Regions from separate parts of the Pantoea trifolii genome, predicted to be linked through region 4. Evidence: predicted binding sites of a transcription regulator. Region 4 holds the regulator's gene; each other region holds the start of a gene.

Region 1 (2,206 bases), on a different contig from region 4:
CAAACGCCGCTTCACCCAAATGCTGGTTGCCGGTGCTGAGCTGTACTTTGTGAATGCTCTGCGCGGTTGGGCGCTTGCTGGTCATCGCCACAATGCCGCCTGGATTCACCTGGCCATACAGCACAGATGCTGGGCCGTGGATCATCTCTACGCGCTCCAGCAACCAAGGATCGATCTGCCCCGCTGCGCCCGCCTGGCCGGATAAACCGTAGCTCAGGCCATCGAGGAATTTCGGCGCATAGCGGAAACCGCGCGCGATGATCTCATCGTTTCGGTTGGAGTTACCGCGATAGTTGGTCAGCACGCCGCTGCTGTAGCTCAACGCATCGGCAACAGAAGCCGCGGCTTGATCGTCCATCTGCTCACGGGTAATCACCGAAATGGATTGCGGGGTTTTGCGCAGAGGCGTGGACGTTTTGGTGCCCGCCGCGCTCTCTTTCGCCACATAACCTTGCAGCGGCGAGGTCACGCTTTCACGCGTGTCGGCGTTTACGGTAAGGGTCTCTTCGGCGGCCACGCTGAAGGCAGCCGGTGCCACCAACAGAATTGAGGCCAGAGAAAGGTACAGAGGATTAAGTCTGAATTGACGTGCCACAGCAGGTATTGCTGAATTTCTTGCTTTAACGGACATAGTTGCCATCTCTATTTCAAACTGCCTTGTAGATGAAATAATCCGTTCAGTCGCCCTCGCCCAACGACAATGGCTGTAACGGATTGAAATATTACTCGCTTGCGTTATTTACGGTCCTAATCTCCCTGCGTGACGTCCTTCACAAAATAATCCACTGATAATCCGAAGGTTTATTAGGCGCGAAAAATCATATTGCAAATGTAAATCGTTATCAATAGCATTTGCATTAGCTTTGGTTAAGTAAAGACAGTGAACAAAATGTGGAGATGGGTTGCAGGATGTTTCTAACAAGCGCAGAAAAAACGACGCAGACGTGGTTGCCCGCCGGGACAGTTGCGCAATGGTTGCAGCAGGCGGATTTGGGTAGCGAAGGCTGGTGGCAGCGGCTTTATGCGGTCGGTACGCCGCTGGTTGAGCGTGACGAAAATGGCCAAACGACCATGCACTTCTTCTGGCGCGATCCCGAAGGACATTCCGCAGTTTCTTCCACCGAACGGGTTTACGTCGATATTAACGGCGTCACCGATCACCACAGCGAAGCGCCAGAAAGTCTGGTTCGCGTGGGCGACAGCAACGTCTGGCATTGGTTGACCGCCATTGAATCTGATTGGCGCGGCAGTTACAGCCTGATTCCCGCCACCGCACAGCAGTTGCCGCCGCAGTTTTGTGGCGACGATGCCGCCTGTCGCGCGCTACAGCGCAAGTGGTGGATCTCGCTGATGCCGCTGGCGATCCCCGACAAATTCAATCCCACGCCGCCGTTTCTCAGCAGCCGCCGTTTTGCCTTAAGCAATGCGCACATGCCGGATGCGCCGGATCAATCCGCCTGGCGCGCGCTGGATGCCGGCATGGCGGAAACCTGGCCAGATACGCTGCAAACCCTGCAGTGGCACAGCACGTTGCTCAACGTCACGCGTAACGTCTGGCTCTACAGCACCGGCACAACAACTCAGCCCGAACAGCGTCCGCTGGCGATCCTACTCGACGGACAAAACTGGGTGTACGGCCAACCGATTTTCAGCGCGCTGGATCAGGTCACCGCCGATGGCGAACTTCCGCCCGCCTGTTGGCTGTTTATCGATGTCATCGATAGCCAGCATCGCGAAGCCGAATTGCCGTGCAATGAAACCTTCTGGCAGGCGGTGCAGCAGGAACTGTTACCGCTGGCACGCCAGCACGCAGCGTTCAGCGGCGACGCCGATCGCACGCTGGTGGCCGGACAAAGCTATGGCGGACTTGCCGCGTTGTATGCGGGTTTGCACTGGCCGCAGCGTTTTGGCCGCATTCTCACGCAATCCGGCTCCTTCTGGTGGCCGCATCTGCAATACATCCGCGACTACGCCAACCGCGAGCAGCACGCGCCGGGTTTGATACTGGAACGGCTGCAACAGGGCGATTTACCGCCGGGCAAGCTGAAGATTTTCCAGGAAGTGGGCGATCGCGAGGCAGACATGGTGTACGTCAACCAGCAGATCGTCCCGGCGCTGCAAGCCGCAGGCCATGAATTACATTTTCGCCGCTTCGCCGGAGGGCACGATGCGTTGTGCTGGCGCGGCGGTCTGATCGACGGCTGCC
Region 2 (2,206 bases), on a different contig from region 4:
GGTGCCGCTGGGCGCGATGATCGGTGCCTTTACCAGCGGCTGGGTGCGGCAGTTGGCGCGTCCGGGATTCGTGCTGATTGGCTGTGCGCTGCTGGCGTTTGCCTGCATCGCCTCGCTCGGCCTTTTTAGCCATCTTCTGCCCGCGCTGCTGGCGCTGGTGTGTTACGGCTACAGCAACGCCATCGCCTCGCTGTTGCAGTTTATGCTGACGCAGCATCACACGCCGGATGCGCTGCTGGGACGCGTCAACAGCCTCGGTACCGCGCAGGATGTCACCGGCGATTCCGTTGGTGCATTAGGTTTAGGTGCGCTGGCTCGCGCGCTGGCACCGCTGAGCAGCGTACTGTGGTTTGGCGGATTGGCGGCGGGATTGCTGGTGCTGCTGTCGCTGGCGGCGCGCGGTCTGCGCTCGGCGCGCCTCGGTGAACAACCGGACGCGCCACAACCCGCCACCGCCGATGCTTAACGGCTAAACTGCCGCTCGATGCTGCTGAGCATATTGCTGGCGCTGTAGTAATCGAGGCGGAAGGTGTCGTTACCTACGGCAAAGATGTCGTGCTGCTGTACTGCAGGCAGATGGGCGAGGAACGGATTCTTCGCCACCTGCGGCACGGTTTTTTCATCGGCGGCGAACAGTAACAGCGTGTTGCCGGTAATACCATCGGCCATGTTTTCGCCGTTCAGCTGAATAATGTCATTGCGCTTGCCCATGCTGGTGCTGCCCTGAAAACTGGCGGGCGGCGCGGCCAGCGTGAAGCCCAAATCCTGCAACAGCTCGCCCTGCGCCGATGCTGGCGTCCACAAGTTCATTCCGCGTCCATCTTCGTAATAGACCAGCGCAGAGGTCGGCTGCGGCGGCAGCGTGATCTTGTGACGCACCGCGTCTACCCGTTGGTCGAACGCTGCAATCACCTTTTTAGCATCGGCTTCATGGCCGGTAATCTCGCCCAGCTGCAAGGTCAATGCCTGCCAGCTCTTGTCGCCGTAGTCGATCACTAACACCGGAGCGATGGTTTGCAGCTGATCGTACAAGCGTAGCGCCGAATCGCCGCCGGTGGCAGCCATCACGATCAAATCTGGCGCTTCGGCGGCAATCGCTTCGGCATTCGGCTGCGAGATATAGAGCGGCTTAACCTGTCGCGCTTTTGCCACTGCGCTCCATTGCGTGAAAAAACCCTGCGCATCCGACACGCTGCTGCTGCGACTGGTAGCCCCGGATCCCACCAGCGGCGCGTTAATCGCCAGCAAAGTGCCACTCAACGTCACGCTGGTAGAGACAATACGCTGCGGCGGCTGTTGGAGAGTGAACGGGCCTTTAGGTGTGGCGAGAGTGCGCGGCCAGGCGGCGTCGGCATGTACATGGGTGCAAATGAAAAACAGGCTAAGTAGCAGAGAAAGAGCGGGGAAACGCATCAGGTTGTCCATCACTTGATAGTTGAGAATAAATATCATTATCAAAAATAAGTGCGGGTGCAAGGGAATTGTGCGTGGTTTCCCTCACCCTGGCCCTCTCCCGCAGGCGGGAGAGGGAATGTGGAGGTGGGCGCGGTCAGCTCCCTCTCCCGCGCGCGGGAGAGGGTTGGGGTGAGGGACAACGCACCAACCTACAACGAATATCGCGCCATAGGTGCCACAACTTTAATCACGCCATTGGCCTTCATATATTCACCAAACGCCTGATAGCGCGCCTGATCAAACTCCGCACTGTGCGCGGCGAAATACGGCAGCGTTGCCTGCCACGCCTCGTGATTGAGCGGCGTATTCAGCTCGGGATATTGCTTAATAAACGCCTGCCACGCTTCCTGCGGATGTGCACGCAGCCACGCCACACCGGCATCCAGACCACTTAAAAACGCCGGAATGCGTCTATCCTGCGCGGCAGTTTTCTGGTTTGCCACAATGATCAGCTCATCATAAGCAGGCACGCCATAATCTTCCGGTTTAAACACCGTTGGCTTGGCACCTTTGTCTTTCAGGTCCAGCAGCTCGTAGTTGCGGAAGATGGTCATCGCGCCATCAATCTTGTGCGTAAGGAGCGCGGAGGTGCCATCCATATTCAGGTTGATAAGCTTCACCGAGTCAGCATCAACGCCCTGTGATTTCAGCATATTGCGAATCGCCACATCTTCGGTGCCCGGCACCGCATAACCGATGGTTTTGCCCGCGAAATCTTTCAGCGAGTGGATATCGCCTGACACCGTGGTCA
Region 3 (2,206 bases), 2.2 Mb from region 4:
ACCGTCTGTGCAGGCGCACGTAAGAAGCGTCGGGAGCGGATGCTGGATGCCAGCGATATCCGCCTGTTAATGCTGCACTTTCTGGCCAACAGTTCTGCGCACGGTTATGAGCTGATCAAATCGGTTGAAGAGCTCTCCAAAGGGGAATATTCCCCGAGTCCCGGCATTATTTATCCCAACCTGACGCTGCTCGAAGAGATGGATGCGATTCGCGTGGTCGATGCGCAGGCATCACGCAAAGCCTATGCACTGAATGAGAGCGGCGTGGCGCTGCTGGCAGAGAATCGTGACAATGTGGATGCGATTATCGAGCGCTTAACCTCACTGGCGATTCTGGTGAATAACCGCAGCATTCCGCAGGTTGAGCAGGCGATTCACCTGATCAAACACACCTTGAATCATCGTCTGGCGCAGGAAGATATTTCGGATGAGGCGCTGGAGATAGTCATTAGCGCGCTGCACGAAGCGGCGGAAAAAATCGCCAAAAGTTAGCATTACGAACGTAGGGTCGCCATTCATGGCGACCGTCCAGAAAATCGCACCAACCAAAATCAACTCTTCTTCTTATCCACATGCCCCAACGCGCGATCCGGCCAGCAAACATCGCGTACGCGCTGCTTCAGCGCGGCCGCATCCGGAAATCCGCCTTCCTGCTTACGCTCCCAAATCACCTGACCATCAATGGTGATCTCAAATACGCCGCCGGTTCCCGGTTGTAGCGTTACCGCACTTAAATCCTCGGCAAACGTATGCAGCAACTCCTGCGCCATCCAGGCGGAACGCAGCAGCCAGTTACATTGTGTGCAGTAATGAATGGTAATCGCTGGTTTCTGTGACATAACCTGTCTCTTTTAGATATATAAGTTAACAAAATGTGCGGTCCAAGATACATCTTAGCTTACTGCTAGTTGATAATGATTACCACTTGCATTACATTCCTGTCGACATCATTTATTACATAAAATAAGTCCATATTTTTTTACGGTCTTTTAACCCAAGCCCGTACTTTCAGGCAGCAAGCAAGTGAGCGAATACTAACAATTAACCAGGTATTTCGCGCATGTCTTCACTCTTTCAGGGAACGGCCCAGCAACGTCTTTTCAAAGTTGCCATCTTATCTTCAGCCATTCATGCCGCTTGCAGTTTTGCCGCCAGCGACAGTACCAGCAATGAACCGGTTCTCACCGTCACCGCGCCAAAACAGCAGGCCGGCAATAAAACCACCATCACGGCACAAGAGCTGCAAAAACGCGGTGCGAATGATTTCGGTTCGATCATGCGTTATGAGCCGCTGATCAGCGCCACCGGATCCAGCGGCGGATCCTCGGCCGGCAAAAGCGGTTTCGACCGCGCGGGCTATACCGGTTACAACATTCGTGGTCTGGAGAGTAACCGCGTCGGCATGGATATCGACGGCATTCCGATTCCAGATGCCACCGGCCGTCCTTACGTCAGCCGAACCGGCAACAACACCTTTGGAATTGGCCGTGATTACATCGATCCCTACATGTTCGGCAGCGTTGATATCGAGAAGGGCGCCACGGCGGTGGATCAACCGAATACCTCGATTGGCGGTAACGTCTCATTCCATAACAAAAGCGCCGACGATTACCTTAGCAGCGACAAAAAAACCTACTTCGGTTATCAGAGCGGTTACGACTCATCGAATCGTAGCTGGCACAACGGCATCACCGCCGCCGCCGGCGATGATGAGCTACGCGGCCTGTTTGTTTACAGCCGTCGCGACGGTCAGGAAACCGAGAACAACAGCGGCGTGATCGATGCTTATCCGGCCAACTGGCACTCTGACGCCTTTATGACGTCCGGCATCTGGCAGCCGAACGATCAGCACAAGCTGAGCGCTACTTTCGATTACTATCACAAAACCAATCACAGCCATTACGATACCTGGGACACCAGCGGCAACACGGTTTGGGGCACCGCGCAGCAGCAGAGTGATACGCGCCGCTGGGGTATCAATCTGGCGGATGAGTGGACGCCGTACAACGACTTTATCGATACGCTGACCACACGCCTTTACTGGCAGCAAACGCAGGCGCACGACAATACGTATCTGCCCACCAGCGCTAGCCAGTATGGCTTTGTCTATTCCGATTTCAACGTCGATACCTATGGCTTCGACACACGCGGCACCAAAACGCTGGGCCGTCACGAGCTGAGTGCTGGTGTCAACGCGCGCCTGGAT
Region 4 (2,206 bases):
CAAAAACTTCCTCGGTCTGGCAATTGATGAAGATCGTCAACCAGAATTGACCAACGAACGTGTTGAGAAATGGGTGAAGCAGATCTTCGACGAGTTGCAGCTGAAAGAGATTATTGAAGCTTAATTCCCTGCTCTGCCCGATGTGCGCGCTGCCTCACATCGGGCAACGGAATTTCCTATAAAAATAATAGCTACGGTTTTTTAACTTTTCCCCGCAAATCTGTAGAATACCCGCAATGGTCATCCGCTTATTCCTCTGGCAGTAGAATGAGGCTGAGTGAAATGGAATCCAAAACCCAAGCGTCCTGAAGACATTAGTGACGTTATCCTTACAACCTTTGGTGATTAAGGACGTTGCCTTGGTTTTCATTTCACTGCTTGAGTTCTATAATGAGACGCAAATGAGAATGCGCGTTGACCTAAACATTCAAGGCCCCTGCGCCGCAAGTGACTAGCAAAGTAACAGGACAATATCCGCATGACTGACAACAACTCCGCATTGAAGAAGGCTGGCCTGAAAGTCACGCTACCCAGACTGAAAATTCTGGAAGTGCTTCAGGGACCCGGCCCCGAGTCCCATCACGTCAGTGCGGAAGATTTGTATAAGCGCCTGATCGATATGGGCGAAGAGATTGGTCTGGCAACGGTTTATCGCGTTCTTAACCAGTTTGACGACGCGGGCATCGTAACCCGTCATAACTTTGAAGGCGGTAAGTCTGTCTTCGAACTGACTCAGCAACATCATCACGATCATTTGATCTGCCTGGATTGTGGCAAAGTTATCGAATTCAGCGATGAATCAATCGAAACGCGTCAGCGTGAAATTGCTACTCGCCACGGCATCAAGCTTAGCAACCACAGCCTGTACCTGTATGGTCACTGTGCTCTGGGAGACTGCCGCGAAGACGATACGCTCCACGATAAGTAATTGAGTGTGCTATGCAGTATAAAAAAACCGGCTTAAGCCGGTTTTTTTATATCTGAAATCAGGCAACGAGCGTTTCCTGCAAGTAGCGCCAGCGCGGAATGGCGGTGCTGCAATCCAGCACCGCCAGAGAAATGCGGCTCTGATTGGTGCCATTCATCATCTGCAATTCACGATACTGAATCGTGACTTCCTCACTTTGCTGCGAAATGATGGCGTGCTCACTGGTGGCAATTCGCATCCCTTCACGCTGTCCCTGCAACTGGCGAAACAGTGTTTCCATCTCATTAAGATCAAGCTGTTTACCCTGTGGCGTGACCATTTTGAAGTCGGGATGAAAGTACGACAAGAACAGATCAATGCTGTCATCACTGCCTTCTGCCTGATTAAAAATACGTTCGATAAGCTGATGTAAAACCACCACGCTATGTTTGGCTTCCAGGGCGAGACTTGTCATTTTTTATCCTTTGATTACCCGCAGAGCAACGGCTGAGAGCGCATAGCCTACCTGAAAAAAAGTTTTTCACACTGGCAAATGGTTTAATTTTGCTAAAGTCAGAATAGTCGCAAATAAGGAATTAATGGCTAATTGCAGGGAGCAGCATAAAAGGTCGTATCTGGTTAAATCGAGACAATAAAAAAGGGCGATTGCTCGCCCTTTCATGATCATATCGTGCTTGCGACAAAAATATTAATCGCCGATTTTTGCCCAGGTATCACGTAAACCAACGGTGCGGTTAAACACCAGTTTGGATGGCTGTGAATAGACGCTATCCGCACAGAAATAGCCTTCACGTTCAAACTGGTACGGCGCCATTGGATCGGCTGCACGCAAACCTGGCTCCACGAAGCCCTGTTTGATTTCCAGTGAGTTCGGGTTGATGGTGGTGAGGAAATCCTCCGCCGCGCCCGGATTTGGCACACTGAAAAGACGATCGTACAGGCGGAATTCCGCTGGCAGCGCGTGAATCGCAGAAACCCAATGGATAACGCCTTTCACTTTGCGGCCATCGGCCGGATCTTTGCTCAGCGTATCAACGTCGCAGGTACAATAGATGCAAGTGATATTGCCCTCATCATCCTTCGCTACTCGCTCGGCACGGATCACGTATGCATTACGCAGACGCACTTCTTTGCCCAGTACCAGACGTTTGTACTGCTTGTTGGCTTCTTCACGGAAATCCGCGCGATCGATCCACACTTCACGACTGAATGGCACTTCACGCGTGCCCATCTCCGGTTTATTCGGATGATTCGGCATGCTGATGATCTCTTCGTGAC

The links. The regulator Fur, encoded in region 4, represses iron uptake genes when iron is present. The targets are predictions, from matches to a motif close to ATAATAATGAGAACNACTATCAA.
Region 1: fes (enterochelin esterase) is a predicted target of Fur. The motif match lies at 830-852, and genes of this name have one in related genera.
Region 2: fepB (Fe2+-enterobactin ABC transporter substrate-binding protein) is a predicted target of Fur. The motif match lies at 1,436-1,458, and genes of this name have one in related genera.
Region 3: NQH49_RS15850 (TonB-dependent receptor domain-containing protein) is a predicted target of Fur. The motif match lies at 909-931, and genes of this name have one in related genera.

What each region holds. Positions count from the first base shown of each region.
Region 1 is NZ_JANIET010000002.1:148,925-151,130, reverse strand. Features, by position in the region: gene NQH49_RS20055 (TonB-dependent siderophore receptor) at 1-631, opposite strand, end outside; gene fes (enterochelin esterase) at 910-2,206, shown strand, end outside.
Region 2 is NZ_JANIET010000002.1:137,130-139,335, reverse strand. Features, by position in the region: gene entS (enterobactin transporter EntS) at 1-466, shown strand, start outside; gene fepB (Fe2+-enterobactin ABC transporter substrate-binding protein) at 463-1,413, opposite strand; gene NQH49_RS20025 (ABC transporter substrate-binding protein) at 1,605-2,206, opposite strand, start outside.
Region 3 is NZ_JANIET010000001.1:3,440,883-3,443,088, reverse strand. Features, by position in the region: gene NQH49_RS15860 (PadR family transcriptional regulator) at 1-492, shown strand, start outside; gene NQH49_RS15855 (Rdx family protein) at 552-839, opposite strand; gene NQH49_RS15850 (TonB-dependent receptor domain-containing protein) at 1,061-2,206, shown strand, end outside.
Region 4 is NZ_JANIET010000001.1:1,251,252-1,253,457, reverse strand. Features, by position in the region: gene fldA (flavodoxin FldA) at 1-124, shown strand, start outside; gene fur (ferric iron uptake transcriptional regulator) at 479-928, shown strand; gene NQH49_RS05745 (hypothetical protein) at 987-1,382, opposite strand; gene glnS (glutamine--tRNA ligase) at 1,617-2,206, opposite strand, start outside.